Regions from separate parts of the Pantoea alhagi genome, predicted to be linked through region 2. Evidence: riboswitches for the same ligand, from Rfam matches in the RefSeq annotation. Region 2 holds a riboswitch; each other region holds the start of a gene.

Region 1 (4,549 bases), 1.9 Mb from region 2:
TTCGTCTGGATGGTAAAGCCCTGCCGGAGCTACATGATGAATCATATCGCTTCCGCCCGGGGGCAATCGATCTCCTGCGCGACGGTAACGATATTGCGCTGGTGGCGATGGGATCGACGGTTCATGAGGCGGTTGACGCCGCCTCGCGGCTTGCTGACCAGGGGATCACCACCCGTGTGATCAACGTTCCTTCCATCAGGCCGCTGGATCGTGAGGCGCTTAGCGAGAGTTTGCGCGGAATGGATAGGGTGATAAGCGTTGAGGAACATAACGTTAACGGCGGCGTCGGCAGCATTGTGGCCGAGGTACTGGCCGAATATGGTCATGGCGCGAAACTAAAACGGCTTGGCATTGCGGATGGAGACTATGCAATTGCCGCCGACCGTAAAGACATGCGCGCCTGGCACGGTATTGATGCAGCGGGCATTGTGCAACAGGCATTGAATATGATGAATCACGCGTAAACGCTACCAAAAATTAAACTGTTATGCATTGATATATATAAGCTAATGTAATGCCTGGAGAATGCCAGACGTATGCTGACAGGGGTGAGAGGTCAGGGGGAATACGCTGGCAGTCAGTAAACAATAGCCGGTATGGAGTGCATTTTAATGGATGGTTCATGTCTGTGTGGCAGCGTAGGGTTTAGATTAGTCGTCCCGCCGAAGGCATTTTATCGCTGTCACTGTTCACTCTGTCGCAAGCAAACGGGAGTTGGCTTTAATCTGGCAACGCTGGTTAAGCTGGAAAACTTTGCCTGGATAAAGGGTGAGGGCGCGATCAAAAGCTGGACAAAACCAGGCGGTTACCGCACCGATTTTTGTTCGGCGTGTGGCTCAACGGTTCCTAATATCTTAAGGGGAATGCCTTACGTATGGATCCCTGTAGGCTTGCTGGATGAGGATACAAATATTCCCTGCATCGCTGATTACTGCACGGATGATGCAAAGTCCTGGGATACAACCCGTTCAGAGAGGAATCACAGCGGCCCGGTAGCGTCACTGGATGCTCTTTTGCGATTGCTTGAGGTGTAGGAAAGAAAAGATGCGGCGTAACGCGCAGCACACCCGCGCTTTTCGCCGCTGACCGCCATTTATTGTTGAGTGCCCTGAAAACCAACCCGACATCAATAGAAGAGTTGCATCGCAACACGGCGTTGCGGGTTTAATCCTGATGCGACTTCCGCTGTGAGCAATTCTCTCAGACGGGGCTGAATGACCTTACCTTCGGCGATTTGAAACCCAAGCGAGGCGTAAAAAGGAGCATTAAATGGCGCATAGCGATCGGTTGTCAGCGAGGCACCCGTTAAGCCACGCCGCTTCCCTTCTGAAAGAAGCGCATTCATTAATTGTCGGCCAATCCCCCGACGCTGCCAGGTTGGATGGACATCAGCTTCGGCGATATGTAGCCAGTTATCAACAATAAAGGCACCGGCGAACCCGACCGGAATTTCTCCTGAAGCAAAGGCAGCGAGCAGCAACCCTTCATGCAATAGCTTGCTGAATTCTTCAATACTGCCTGCGGCAGGCGATCCGGCAACGGCACCTTCGTTGCGTAACGTTTCAAACGATGCTAATTCAATAGATTGTAGCGCGGCTAAGTGCTCAGCTCGCGCAGATCCGATCAAGATATTCATGACATGAGGGCAGCCTGGCATCCTGTGATATTGCTATCTGACACAGCCGGATAGCCCGTTGCAGTTTGTGGTTTTGTTACAGATCATGGTGAATAAAATAGTGTCAGGCCCATGGTTGTTCTCGCATTAGTTAGTGGCTTTTCACAGTCTGCGGCAAGTATCATTTATGCCTCTTCCTGTACTGATTTTAAAACTTGTTTCTCCTTGTTCCCACTGGCATTATCCTTAACAGGTCTGAACAAGACGCTAATTACAACCCATTGATTTTAAATGACTCGGGGTGCCCTTCTTTGTGAAGGCTGAGAAATACCCGTATTACCTGATCTGGATAATGCCAGCGTAGGGAAGTCAGATGCCTGGCCGGCATTGCTTCCTGAACGTCGGCCAGGAGCATTATGAAACAGCCTGACCTGCCTGATAACGCGCTTGTTGCGCACTCTCTCTCCCTGTTCCGCCAGCGTGCGCCGCTGATCCACTGCATGACTAACGATGTGGTGCAATCCTTTACCGCTAACGTCTTGCTGGCGCTTCACGCGTCGCCCGCGATGGTTATCGATGCCGAAGAAGCCGCGCAGTTTAGCGCTATCTCCGATGCGCTGCTGATTAACGTCGGGACGCTGACCCAGCCGCGCGCCGCAGCCATGCTGGCGGCAGTCAACGCCGCTAACGCCGCCAGCACGCCCTGGACGCTCGATCCGGTAGCGGTAGGGGCGCTGCGCTTGCGTAGCGAATTCTGCCAGCAACTGCTGACGCTGCAGCCCGCAGCGATTCGTGGCAACGCCTCTGAAATTCTCGCGCTGGCGCTACAGCAGGGCGGCGGACGCGGCGTGGATACGCAGCACCCGACGGAATCAGCGCTTTCTGCTGCCCGGCAGCTGGCCCGGCGCTATGCCACCATCGTTGCCATTACCGGCGAGGTGGATTACGTCACCGATGGCGAGCGCACGCTGCGCATTCCAGGCGGCTCGCCTCTGATGACGCGCGTGGTTGGCACCGGCTGCGCGCTTTCGGCGGTAGTGGCTGGCTTTGCGGCGCTGCCGGGCGATCGGCTGCTGCATGTTGCCAGCGCCTGCCAGATTATCTCCTGCGTCGGTGCTCAGGCGGCAGCTTCAACAAGCGGGCCGGGCAGCTTTATCCCGGCCTTTCTTGACGGACTCTGGAACCTGAATGAGGAGGCGCTGGCATGATCCGCATTAACGCATTAACCATTGCCGGTACCGATCCCAGCGGCGGCGCAGGTATCCAGGCCGATCTGAAAACCTTTTCTGCGCTGGGCGCTTATGGCACCAGCGTGATCACGGCGTTGGTAGCGCAAAATACCTGCGGCGTGCAGTCGGTTTACCGTATCGAACCTGACTTTGTTGCCGCACAGCTGGATTCAGTATTAAGCGATGTGCGTATTGATAGCGCCAAAATCGGCATGCTGGCGGAGAGCGATATTGTCGAAGCGGTCGCGGAAAGGCTTCGCCACGCCGCCATTCCCTGGGTGGTACTGGATACGGTGATGCTGGCGAAAAGCGGCGATGCGCTGTTGTCAACGCAGGCGGTAGAGACGCTGCGCCAGCAGTTGTTGCCGCAGGTGTCATTGATTACGCCTAACCTGCCGGAGGCGGCGGCGCTGCTGGAAACGCATCATGCGCGCGATGAGGCGGAAATGAAGCAGCAGGGCAGAGCGCTGCTGGCGCTGGGCTGCGAGGCGGTGCTGATCAAGGGCGGGCACCTCAGTGATGCCGAAAGTCCGGACTGGCTGTTTACCCGTGAAGGTGAGCAACGTTTTACCGCGCCGCGTATCGCCACGCGTAATACCCACGGTACCGGCTGTACGCTCTCTTCGGCGCTGGCTGCCCTACGCCCACGTCATAATGACTGGGCCACAACGATTGCTGCGGCTAAAAACTGGCTACAGGGTGCGCTGGAACAGGCTGATACGCTGGAGGTAGGAAAGGGCATCGGGCCTGTGCACCATTTTTACCGCTGGTGGTAGGCGTAACGTAAAATTTACCCGCGAATATTTCTGAAAAATGGAGTCAGCAGTTTGCGTAAGTGAGGGAAAGGAGGTCAGTCTGTGGCGGGTCGTCGGGCGGTGGGAACTCTGCCCGACCAGTCAAGCCTCGCCTCAATTTACAGGAGCAAACATGACGGACATCGTACAGTTACTGGGCAAAGAAGCAGACAGCCTTTTGCAACATCGCTGCATGACCATTCCAGCGGAAAGCCTTTACCTTCCGGGCGCGGATTATATTGATCGGGTGATGATTGATAACAATCGTCCCCCTGCAGTGCTGCGCAATATGCAGACGCTGTACAACTCCGGGCGGCTGGCGGGCACCGGCTATCTCTCTATTCTGCCGGTCGATCAGGGCGTGGAGCACTCCGCCGGTGCCTCTTTTGCCGCCAATCCGCGCTATTTCGATCCGAAAAACATTGTTGAGCTGGCTATTGAAGCGGGCTGTAACTGCGTGGCCTCAACCTATGGCGTGCTGGCATCGGTATCACGCCGCTATGCGCATAAAATCCCGTTTATGGTAAAGCTGAACCATAACGAAACCCTGAGCTATCCGGCACAGTATGATCAAACGCTTTATGCCAGCGTTGAGCAGGCGTTTAATCTGGGCGCGGTGGCCGTGGGCGCTACCATTTATTTTGGCTCTGAACAGTCTCGCCGTCAGATTGAAGAGGTTTCCGCCGCCTTTGAGCGTGCGCATGAACTGGGAATGGTAACCGTGCTTTGGGCCTATCTGCGCAATAACGCCTTTAAAAAAGAGGGCGTGGATTATCACGTTAGCGCTGACCTTTCCGGTCAGGCCAACCATCTTGCCGCCACCATTGGTGCTGATATCGTAAAACAGAAAATGGCGGAGAATAACGGCGGCTACAATATGGTGAAATTTGGTCACACCGATGAACGCGTTT
Region 2 (4,549 bases):
ACGCTGATAGCGTTCGGTAATGTCATACATGGGATTTTCCAGCACTTTCATCGCGTACGGGATCGCCATCAGCGCATTGGTAAAGATCACGATGCCATCTGCCTGCTGCGGCAGCCCGACGCTGCTGTTAAGCAGCAAGAAGAAGCCGGTCGCCAGTACAATGCCTGGCATTGCGAGGATCAACATGCCGCTCATCTCCAGTGCCTGCCCGGCCAGCAGGCGCTGACGCTGACGCAGCTCACGGCTGCTCCACAGCAGCAGCATGGTTAACAGCACGGCAATCAGACCGGCGGCCAGTGCAATTCGCAGCGAAGTCCAGGTTGCCTGCCAGAGAGCCGGCTGGTGCAGCAGGCTGCTAAAGCCCTGAAGCGCGCCGTCAACAATCACCGCCAGCAGCGGCGGCAGCAGTAACAGTAGCGCCAGCGTAATGCACAGCGTATCCCGCAGCCGTGAGCCCAGGCTGCGATGGGCCGCGCGCCAGCCGTTCAGAGAAACATCGCCGCCAGGCAGTGCCTTACTCAGGCGCTGGCTTAGCATCACCAGCCCCAGACAGCAAACCATCTGCAACAGAGAGAGCAAGGCTGCCCGCGCAGGATCGTAGTCATAACTGAGCGCCTGAAAGATCGCCAGTTCGATGGTGGTCGCCTGCGGTCCGCCGCCCAGCGATAGCACGGTAGCGAAGCTGGCGAAACAGAGCATAAAAATCAGCGCCGCCGCCGGTAAAATCTGGCGGCGTAGCCAGGGCCACTCCACCAGGCGGAAGAAATTAAAGCCTTCGATCCCTAACTGAGCCGCCAGCTGACGCTGTTCGCCGGGAATATTTTCCAGCGCCTGCAACAGCAGACGTGTCGCCAGCGGCAGATTAAAGAACACATGCGCCAGCAAAATGCCCTGTAACCCATAGAGAGAGAAATCATACCTGACGCCGAATAGCGCACAGAGCTGCGCCAGCCAGCCTTCGCGTCCGTAAACGCTCAGCAAACCGAACACTGCCACCAGGACCGGCAGCACCAGCGTCATCGCACATAGCCGCAGCAGCAGCTGACGACCAGGGAAACGCCGCCGCCAGAGCGCCCGCGCCAGCGGAATCGCCGGAACCACTGACAAAAGTGCAGAAAGCAGCGCCTGCCAGAATGAAAACGCAACCACATGCCGCAGATAGCTATCCTGCAGCAGGCTGCGCCAGTCGCTCTCCGGCGCGTTAAACCACAGCGCGCCAAAGGCCAGCAGCGCCACGGTAACCAGCAGCGTGGCGGTTAGCAGGCCAGGCCACAGCCAGCCGGGGATCAGCGGCTGACGGCGCGTTGCCATGTATTAATCCATTCAGCGCGCTGCTGCGCAACCTGTTGAGGCGTAAACTCCAGCGCGGTTTTCGGCACCGTCAGCGTGTTGAAACCGTCGGGCAGGGCGGTTTTGGTTACCGGATACATCCAGTTGCCGGTGGGGATCGTCTGCTGGAACGGTTCACTGATTATAAATTGCATGAACTGCTGCGCCAGTTGCGGATGGCTGCTGTTTTTCAGCTGCGCCGCAACTTCAACCTGCAGGTAATGCCCTTCAGCAAAATTCGCCGCCGCATAGTGATCCTTTTTCTCGGCGATCAGGTGATAAGCCGGAGAGGTGGTGTAGCTCAGTACCAGGTCGCCTTCGCCTTTCAAAAACAGACCGTAGGCTTCGCTCCAGCCTTTGGTAACGGTAACGGTTTTCTTCGCCAGCTTCTGCCACGCCTGCGGGGCATCGTCACCGTACACTTTTTGCATCCACAGCAGCAGGCCGAGGCCCGGCGTGCTGGTACGCGGATCTTCATAGATCACCCGCCACGGTTGATCGCTCTCAACCAGCTCTTTCAGGCTTTGCGGCGGATTTTTCAGCTTGTTTTTATCGTATACAAAGGCGAAATAGCCGTAGTCATAGGGAATAAAAGTGCGGTTATGCCAGCCGTCCGGCAGCGTCAGGCTGGCAGTATCGACGTTGCCGGGCGTAAACAGACCGGACTGTTCCGCCGCCTGAATCAGGTTATTATCCAGCCCAAGCACCACATCAGCCTTGCTGTTTTTACCTTCCATACGCAGACGATTCAGCAGCGACACGCCATCTTCCAGTGCGACAAACTTCAGTTCGCAGCCGCATTGCGCTTCAAATGCTTTCTTTACCGCCGGGCCAGGGCCCCATTCAGCAGCGAAGGAGTCATAGGTATAAACGGTTAACGTGGGTCTGGCAGCCAAAACCGGGGCAGACAGCAACAGCAGAACGGGCAAAAATTTTTTCAACACGTTGCGCTCCTTGAGGAGGAAAAATAACAGGGCGCATGATCTGAGGGGATACCGCATCTCAAATCCCTACGCCGGTATTAACCGGATCAGGTTCGACGGGTTTCTCTCAGTGGAAAGTTTGTTGTTTTCCACACCCCGTTGAGAACGGCTGTTAGTGTAGTGTTTTCGGTGAGTTAACGAAAGCATCAGGTTTCCGGCGGCGCGAACCATGCAGACTTAAAATCAAACCAGCCCAGCGTATTCATCCGCACACCGCGCATACTGCGCTCACCTTCCAGCAGCAGCCAGTGATGAAACAACGGATGCAGGTGATGGTTATTTACCAGCGCCTGACACCATTCCGCCAGCGAAAGTTCCTGCCGACGCCAGCGTCCGGCATCAGCCTGCCAGTCAATATCGATGCAGTGATGTAACAGCGGCAGTTCATACAGCAGGGCAAAAACGGAAAACTTCAGCGGCAGGGTAAAGTTAACGCTGCCCAGCCAGAGATCGCTTTTCGCCGTGCCGTGATACCAGCTGGCGTAATCGATCTCCTGCGTAATCAGGCGGACCCCCTGCGCCGCCAGCAATGGCTCCAGCAGCCTGGCAATGCCCTGATGTTCAATATGATCGCTATACCAGGTCAGCGTCAGTTCAGTCAGCCCTTCCGGTTTGTCAAGCGTGTGCTGTTGCGGGCGATGATGCCAGCGCGGCAGCAATCCCCAGGCGGGAAACCAGTAGCGCTGATAACCGGCGCTTGCGTTGTTCAGCAGCGTTATGGTGTTTAGCAGGGTGCTGACCCAACGGCGTAACTGCCGATCGCGCCCTTTTTCCGAACGCTGATCGAACAGTAAAAAGTAGCAGCCTTCCTCAAGCCGGCTCTCTTCCGATTTCTCATCCTCATTGCCGCCCTGTAGTTTAACGCCTGCGTAAACCAGCTCTTCACTGATTTCAGGCAGTACCCAGATGTTGACCTCATCAATCAGGGCGCGATAGCCGAAATAGTCATCAAACGCCTGTATCTTAAGTTGCGACTGCTGGTTCTGCACCACTGAATAGGGGCCGGTACCGATCGGCTGGCGGCTATAGTTGGGCAGCTCTGGCCACTCTCTGGGCAGGATCATTGCGCTGGCGCTGCCTAACAGCCACGGCAGCCAGCGATCGGGCTGACTAAGGTGAATATCCAGCGTCCAGGCCGTAGGTGATTCAATCGCGCTTAAGTGGGAGAAGAGCGGCTGTGACGTCAGACGCTGCAGGCTAAGGATCACATCCGTCATATCCAGCTCGCGGCCATGATGAAACTGAATAGCGGGACGCAAATAAAAACGCCAGTGCTGTGGTGAAAGGCACTGCCAGTGGTGGGCAATATCCGGTTCCAGTTCCCCGTTTTCCTCATTTATGCGTAGCAGACTGCTGAAAATCTGCCGCGCCAGATGGGTTTCCGAACGACGCAGCGGCGAGCCGGGCAGCAGGTTAAGCAGCGGACGATAATAGGGAATGCGCAGAATATGTTTGCCCTGACGAAAGCTGCGTCCCAGGCGCGAGGTGATCATCTGTCGCGCCTGGTTTTTATCGCCAACCAACTGCACCAGCTGTTCAATGCGATCCTGCTCCAGCAGCTCTTCGGCGCGTTGCTGTCGAAGCGCCAGCCCGGTGGCGTAAAAATGCAGCTGTGAACGTTTGCCACGTCCTGCCTCTGGCTCCCAGCGCAGCCAGCCTTCAGCCTGCATCGCATTTAGCAGGTTACGCATATGGCGACGCGAGCAGTGCATCTGTTGCGCCAGTAGTTGCAGCGTGGTTTCCTGCGTCTGGCCGTTACAGCTCTGCCACAGACGAATAAAATGATGTTGCAGGCGTGATGAAGGCATAAAAGGGGAACTCTGTTAAAGGATTGGGTAGTTTTTCCGTTCCCTTATTATGGCGATAATAACGGCAGATAAAAGTGCGGGAGGCAGCCTTATTGGCTGGCGTACTTTTATCCTGGCGGGGCCTGTTCGATATTGTGGAACTCTCGCCCCGCTATTACATCTGAGTAGAGTGCAATTACACCGCCAGCAGGCATTGACGCTGCTGGCTTTTTTCGTTTTCCTGTGCTTTCTTCTACAACGATAACCGTAGCCATGCAGCTCGTGTGTCTGCCTGCGGCGTCTGTTTTGCAGGTGCTTACCATTCTTTTTCCAGGTACAGGAAACGTTATGAAATTTCTGCTGACGCGCCGCCGCCGTCTGAATCCGGTTTATCTCGCTTTTATGGCCGTCTCTTTTATGGTGGGTATTGCTGGTGCTCTGCAGGCGCCA
Region 3 (4,549 bases), 1.1 Mb from region 2:
CTTCCGCTGATCAGCGGCGTATTGGCCGCGACGCAGGCGGCATTAACCGCATGACGGGTGGTCATATTATCACTACAGTCCAGCACCAGATTCACCTGCGGCACCCAGTGTGCCAGCTGTTCAGCATCCATTCTTTCCTGCAGGGCGATAGTTTCCACTTGTGGATTAAGGGATTGCAGTTGATACTGGGCCAGTGACGCTTTCGCTTTACCGCAGTCGGCGCTGCGATAGAGGATTTGTCGCTGTAAGTTGCTGATATGCAAAATATCATCATCAGCCAGCAGCAGCTTGCCAACGCCCGCCGCCGCCAGCCATAGCGCGGCAGGCGCGCCAAGACCGCCAAGGCCGACAATCAGTACGCTGGCCTGTTGCAGCTTCTGTTGGCCCTCTACGCCAAATTCTTCCAGCAAAAGCTGGCGGCTGTAACGCAGGAAATCGCGATCGTTAATCATCATCCTCGTCTCCCGCACCAGCCAGCGCCAGCAATTTTTGGGTGGCGTCGCGCCAGTCGGCAGCCTGTGTAATTGCGCTGACCACCGCTATGCTGCCGACGCCGCAGGCCAGCACAGCAGGCGCGCGTTCAAGGCTAATGCCGCCGATGGCGACGGTAGGGATGTTTTCCAGCCGTGCCAGATGGCGTTTTAACTGCTCCAGGCCCTGAGGAGAAGAGGGCATTAGCTTGGTTTGCGTTGGGAAAATATGGCCCAGGGCAATATAGGAGGGCTTCACGGCCAGTGCCCGATCGATTTCCTCGTCATCATGCGTAGAAATGCCAAGACGCAGGCCAGCGTGACGAATTGCCTGCAAATCGGCGACATCCAGATCTTCCTGTCCCAGATGAACGCCGTAAGCATGGTGTTTAATCGCCAACTGCCAGTAATCATTAATAAACAGCCGCGCCTGGTACGTTTTGCCTAACGCGATAGCCTGTTGCACAATTGGCTCTACTTCGGCGTCAGGCTGGTCTTTGATGCGTAGCTGTAAGGTACGCACGCCCGCATCCAACAGACGCGCTATCCATTCCAGACTATCGACAACAGGATAGAGACCAAGCCGGTGGGGCGTTGCAGGAAAAGGCTGGATCATGCTTTTTCCTCCGGGCGGAGCGCATCAGCAGGATGATAAAGCTCACTGCCACGCTGACGAAATGCCTGTGACATCTCAGCCATGCCCACTTCAATCGGCTGCGCCTCAGCCTGCTGTTTTGCCGCGTAATCGCGCACTTCCTGCGTGATTTTCATTGAGCAGAATTTCGGACCGCACATCGAACAGAAATGTGCGACCTTGCCCGATTCCTGCGGCAGTGTTTCATCGTGATAAGCGCGAGCGGTATGCGGATCGAGTGCAAGATTAAACTGATCTTCCCAACGGAATTCAAAACGCGCTTTTGACATGGCGTTATCGCGGATCTGCGCGCCGGGATGACCTTTCGCCAGATCGGCGGCGTGTGCGGCGATCTTATAGGTAATCAGGCCTTGCTTAACATCCTCTTTATTCGGCAGGCCCAGATGCTCTTTCGGCGTGACGTAGCAGAGCATCGCACAGCCAAACCAGCCAATCATGGCGGCGCCGATACCGGAGGTGAAATGGTCATAGCCGGGGGCGATATCGGTGGTCAACGGGCCGAGCGTGTAAAAAGGCGCTTCGTGGCAGTGCTCCAGCTGCTCGGTCATATTGCGTCGGATCATCTGCATTGGCACATGTCCCGGTCCTTCAATCATCACCTGAACGTCATACTCCCAGGCAATTTTGGTCAGCTCGCCCAGCGTATGCAGTTCGGCAAACTGCGCTTCATCATTGGCATCCTGGATCGAGCCGGGACGTAGCCCATCGCCCAGCGACAGAGAAACATCATAGGCGGCACAAATTTCACAGATTTCGCGGAAGTGCTCATACAGAAAGCTCTCCTGATGATGGGAGAGGCACCACTTAGCCATAATCGAGCCGCCGCGCGAAACGATACCGGTCAGACGTTTTGCCGTCATTGGCACATAGCGCAACAGCACCCCCGCGTGGATAGTAAAATAGTCCACGCCCTGTTCCGCCTGCTCCAGCAGGGTATCGCGGAACAGTTCCCAGGTCAGGTTTTCCGCAATGCCGTTGACCTTTTCCAGTGCCTGATAAATTGGAACCGTACCAATCGGCACCGGGCTGTTACGCAAGATCCATTCGCGCGTTTCATGAATATAACGTCCGGTAGAGAGATCCATCACGGTATCCGCGCCCCAGCGGGTGGACCAAACCAGCTTTTCAACCTCTTCTTCAATAGAGGAGCTGACGGCAGAGTTGCCGATATTGGCATTCACCTTAACCAAAAAGTTACGGCCAATAATCATTGGCTCTGCTTCGGGATGGTTGATATTGGCAGGGATAATCGCGCGGCCTGCGGCAACCTCCTGGCGCACAAATTCCGGTGTGATGTTTTCCGGCAGCTGAGCGCCAAAGCTGTGGCCAGGATGCTGCTGGAGCAGAACTTCGCTACGAATACGTTCGCGGCCCATGTTTTCCCGCAGGGCGATAAATTCCATTTCCGGCGTGATGATACCCTGACGGGCATAGTGCAGTTGGGTAACACGGCGGCCAGCTTGCGCGCGGCGCGGACGCGGCAGGTTATCAAAGCGCAAATGATCAAGCCCTTCATCTTTCAGGCGCAGCTGGCTGTAGCTGGAGCTAAGTTCTGTCTGTTCGGTATCAGCACGTTGCTCAATCCAGGCGCTGCGCAGGCGCGGCAACCCCTTGTGCACATCGATAGTTGCTTCGGGATCGCCATACGGGCCAGCCGTATCGTAAACCGGAACCGGCTCGTTATCTTCATAGACTGGCGCGGTTTTATCACCGCCGATCAACGTTGGGCTCAACTGGATTTCACGCATCGGTACGCGAATGTCGGGGCGGCTGCCCTGGATCCAGATACGCTTTGAATTAGGAAATGCGGTTCCCTGCAGAGAGGCAATAAATTGTTGCGCCTGGGCGCGCTGTTCACGACGGTTTGGTTTAGCAGACATAGCAAACTCCAGATAAAGGAACATTGCTTGTCCGGAGCTCGGAAGGAGTAACGACACGGCGTCAATACGGATTGACGCCGTGAGATGATCTGTACTCTTGTTCCCTTCGCAGGTTCTAACCTGATCAGGTTCCGCGGATCCCGAATTAACGGTCTCAGCCTAAAAGGCACTCCGACAAGAAGAAAATCGCGCTGCAGACAGGCTGCTGGCGACACCTCGCACGCGTTATGTTGCGACAAGGTTATAAAAAAGCCCCTTCAGCATAAAGGGGCGTTGGCAAAACTACAAGAGGTATACCCGTCATACTTCACGTTGCTGGTGCGTTGGCTTTCCTCGCTCGCCCCAGTCACTTACCGGTGTAAGCTTCTGGGGACTCACTGCGTCGCTACCTGCCCGCAACGCGAATTATTTAGGGTATACCCGTCATACTTCACGTTGCTGGTGCGTTGGCTTTCCTCGCTCACCCCAGTCACTTACCGGTGTAAGCTCCTGGGGACTCACTGCGTCGCTGCCTGCCCGCAACGCGAATTATTTAGGGTATAAAAAATGATTAACGGTTACGCCGGACGTGCCAGCGCCTGATCGTTAGCCGCAGCCAGCGCAGCTAAATTGTTCTCAAAGGCCAGTTGGATCAGTTTATCTTCCAGCGTGAAGCGCGCTTCCAGCGCTTCGCCCACTTCAGATAGCGCCTGCTGGAACTCCATGCAGTTATCATGATCGATAGCTGCTTCAAAATGGGTATCGTAAAGCTGCATGATTTGTTCAGTATTACCCTGCAGCGCAGGATAGATTTGTGCAGCAGCCAGCAACGGGCTGTCGCCAGTCATCTCTTCGATAATGCGTTCATAAACATTGAAATGGCCGGTAGAAAGATAGTCCACCAGATTCTGACAAAAATTGTCGAGCGCCTTTTCATCAAGGGCGGTGAGAGACTCTTTGTTCGGTTTGATGCCAACAACCTGATAATAAGCAACCAAAAGCTGCCTGCGCGCATTAAGCCAAAGGTCTACCAGTTCATTACTGCCACCTACGCGCTCGGTCAGAACGTCTAACTGGTTAAGCATGTTTGTCTCCGTGAGTTATAGTCTTACCGCTACTTATACTTAACATCAGTACAGAGGCTGTGTCCCGTATCCGTTCCACTTTTAAGAATAATTACGGCCCCAGTCACAAAAGTGCTGAAGCAAAGGATGACTTTTTTATGGAACGTGCGATCAAAAGCGTAGACGCTGGCTGGTGGGTTGTCAGCCACGAACAAAAAATTTGGTTGCCAAACGGTGAATTACCGTACGGTACGGCAGAAAATTGTGGTCTGGTGGGATCGCAGGGCGCGATTATCGGCGAATGGCAGGGCGACCCGGTCTGGTTGATCCGTGAGAACCGTCACGATCAGATGGGATCGATACGACAAATTATCGATATCGATAGCGGGCTGTTTCAGTTGGCAGGTCGCGGCGTACAGCTGGCTGAGTTTATTCGTTCACATCGTTATTGCGGCTACTGCGGTCATGAAATGCATCTCAGCAGTCGTGAAAATGCCTGCC

Evidence for each region. A riboswitch is a leader RNA that binds a small molecule or an ion and turns the genes downstream of it on or off. The one in region 2 is predicted to bind thiamine pyrophosphate.
Region 1: it holds a riboswitch for thiamine pyrophosphate, as region 2 does, so the genes downstream of both, thiM (hydroxyethylthiazole kinase) here and thiB (thiamine ABC transporter substrate binding subunit) in region 2, are expected to answer to the same signal.
Region 3: it holds a riboswitch for thiamine pyrophosphate, as region 2 does, so the genes downstream of both, thiC (phosphomethylpyrimidine synthase ThiC) here and thiB (thiamine ABC transporter substrate binding subunit) in region 2, are expected to answer to the same signal.

Annotation. Positions count from the first base shown of each region.
Region 1 covers NZ_CP019706.1:3,059,256-3,063,804, forward strand. The annotation lists gene B1H58_RS14260 (transketolase family protein) at 1-464, shown strand, start outside; gene B1H58_RS14265 (GFA family protein) at 612-1,034, shown strand; gene B1H58_RS14270 (GNAT family N-acetyltransferase) at 1,127-1,636, opposite strand; TPP riboswitch at 1,903-1,999, shown strand; gene thiM (hydroxyethylthiazole kinase) at 2,032-2,823, shown strand; gene thiD (bifunctional hydroxymethylpyrimidine kinase/phosphomethylpyrimidine kinase) at 2,820-3,620, shown strand; gene fbaB (class I fructose-bisphosphate aldolase) at 3,772-4,549, shown strand, end outside.
Region 2 covers NZ_CP019706.1:767,754-772,302, reverse strand. The annotation lists gene thiP (thiamine/thiamine pyrophosphate ABC transporter permease ThiP) at 1-1,311, opposite strand, end outside; gene thiB (thiamine ABC transporter substrate binding subunit) at 1,287-2,273, opposite strand; TPP riboswitch at 2,319-2,421, opposite strand; gene sgrR (HTH-type transcriptional regulator SgrR) at 2,459-4,120, opposite strand; gene B1H58_RS03595 (MFS transporter) at 4,448-4,549, shown strand, end outside.
Region 3 covers NZ_CP019706.1:1,902,608-1,907,156, forward strand. The annotation lists gene B1H58_RS08925 (HesA/MoeB/ThiF family protein) at 1-452, opposite strand, end outside; gene thiE (thiamine phosphate synthase) at 445-1,086, opposite strand; gene thiC (phosphomethylpyrimidine synthase ThiC) at 1,083-3,005, opposite strand; TPP riboswitch at 3,090-3,189, opposite strand; gene rsd (sigma D regulator) at 3,563-4,069, opposite strand; gene nudC (NAD(+) diphosphatase) at 4,207-4,549, shown strand, end outside.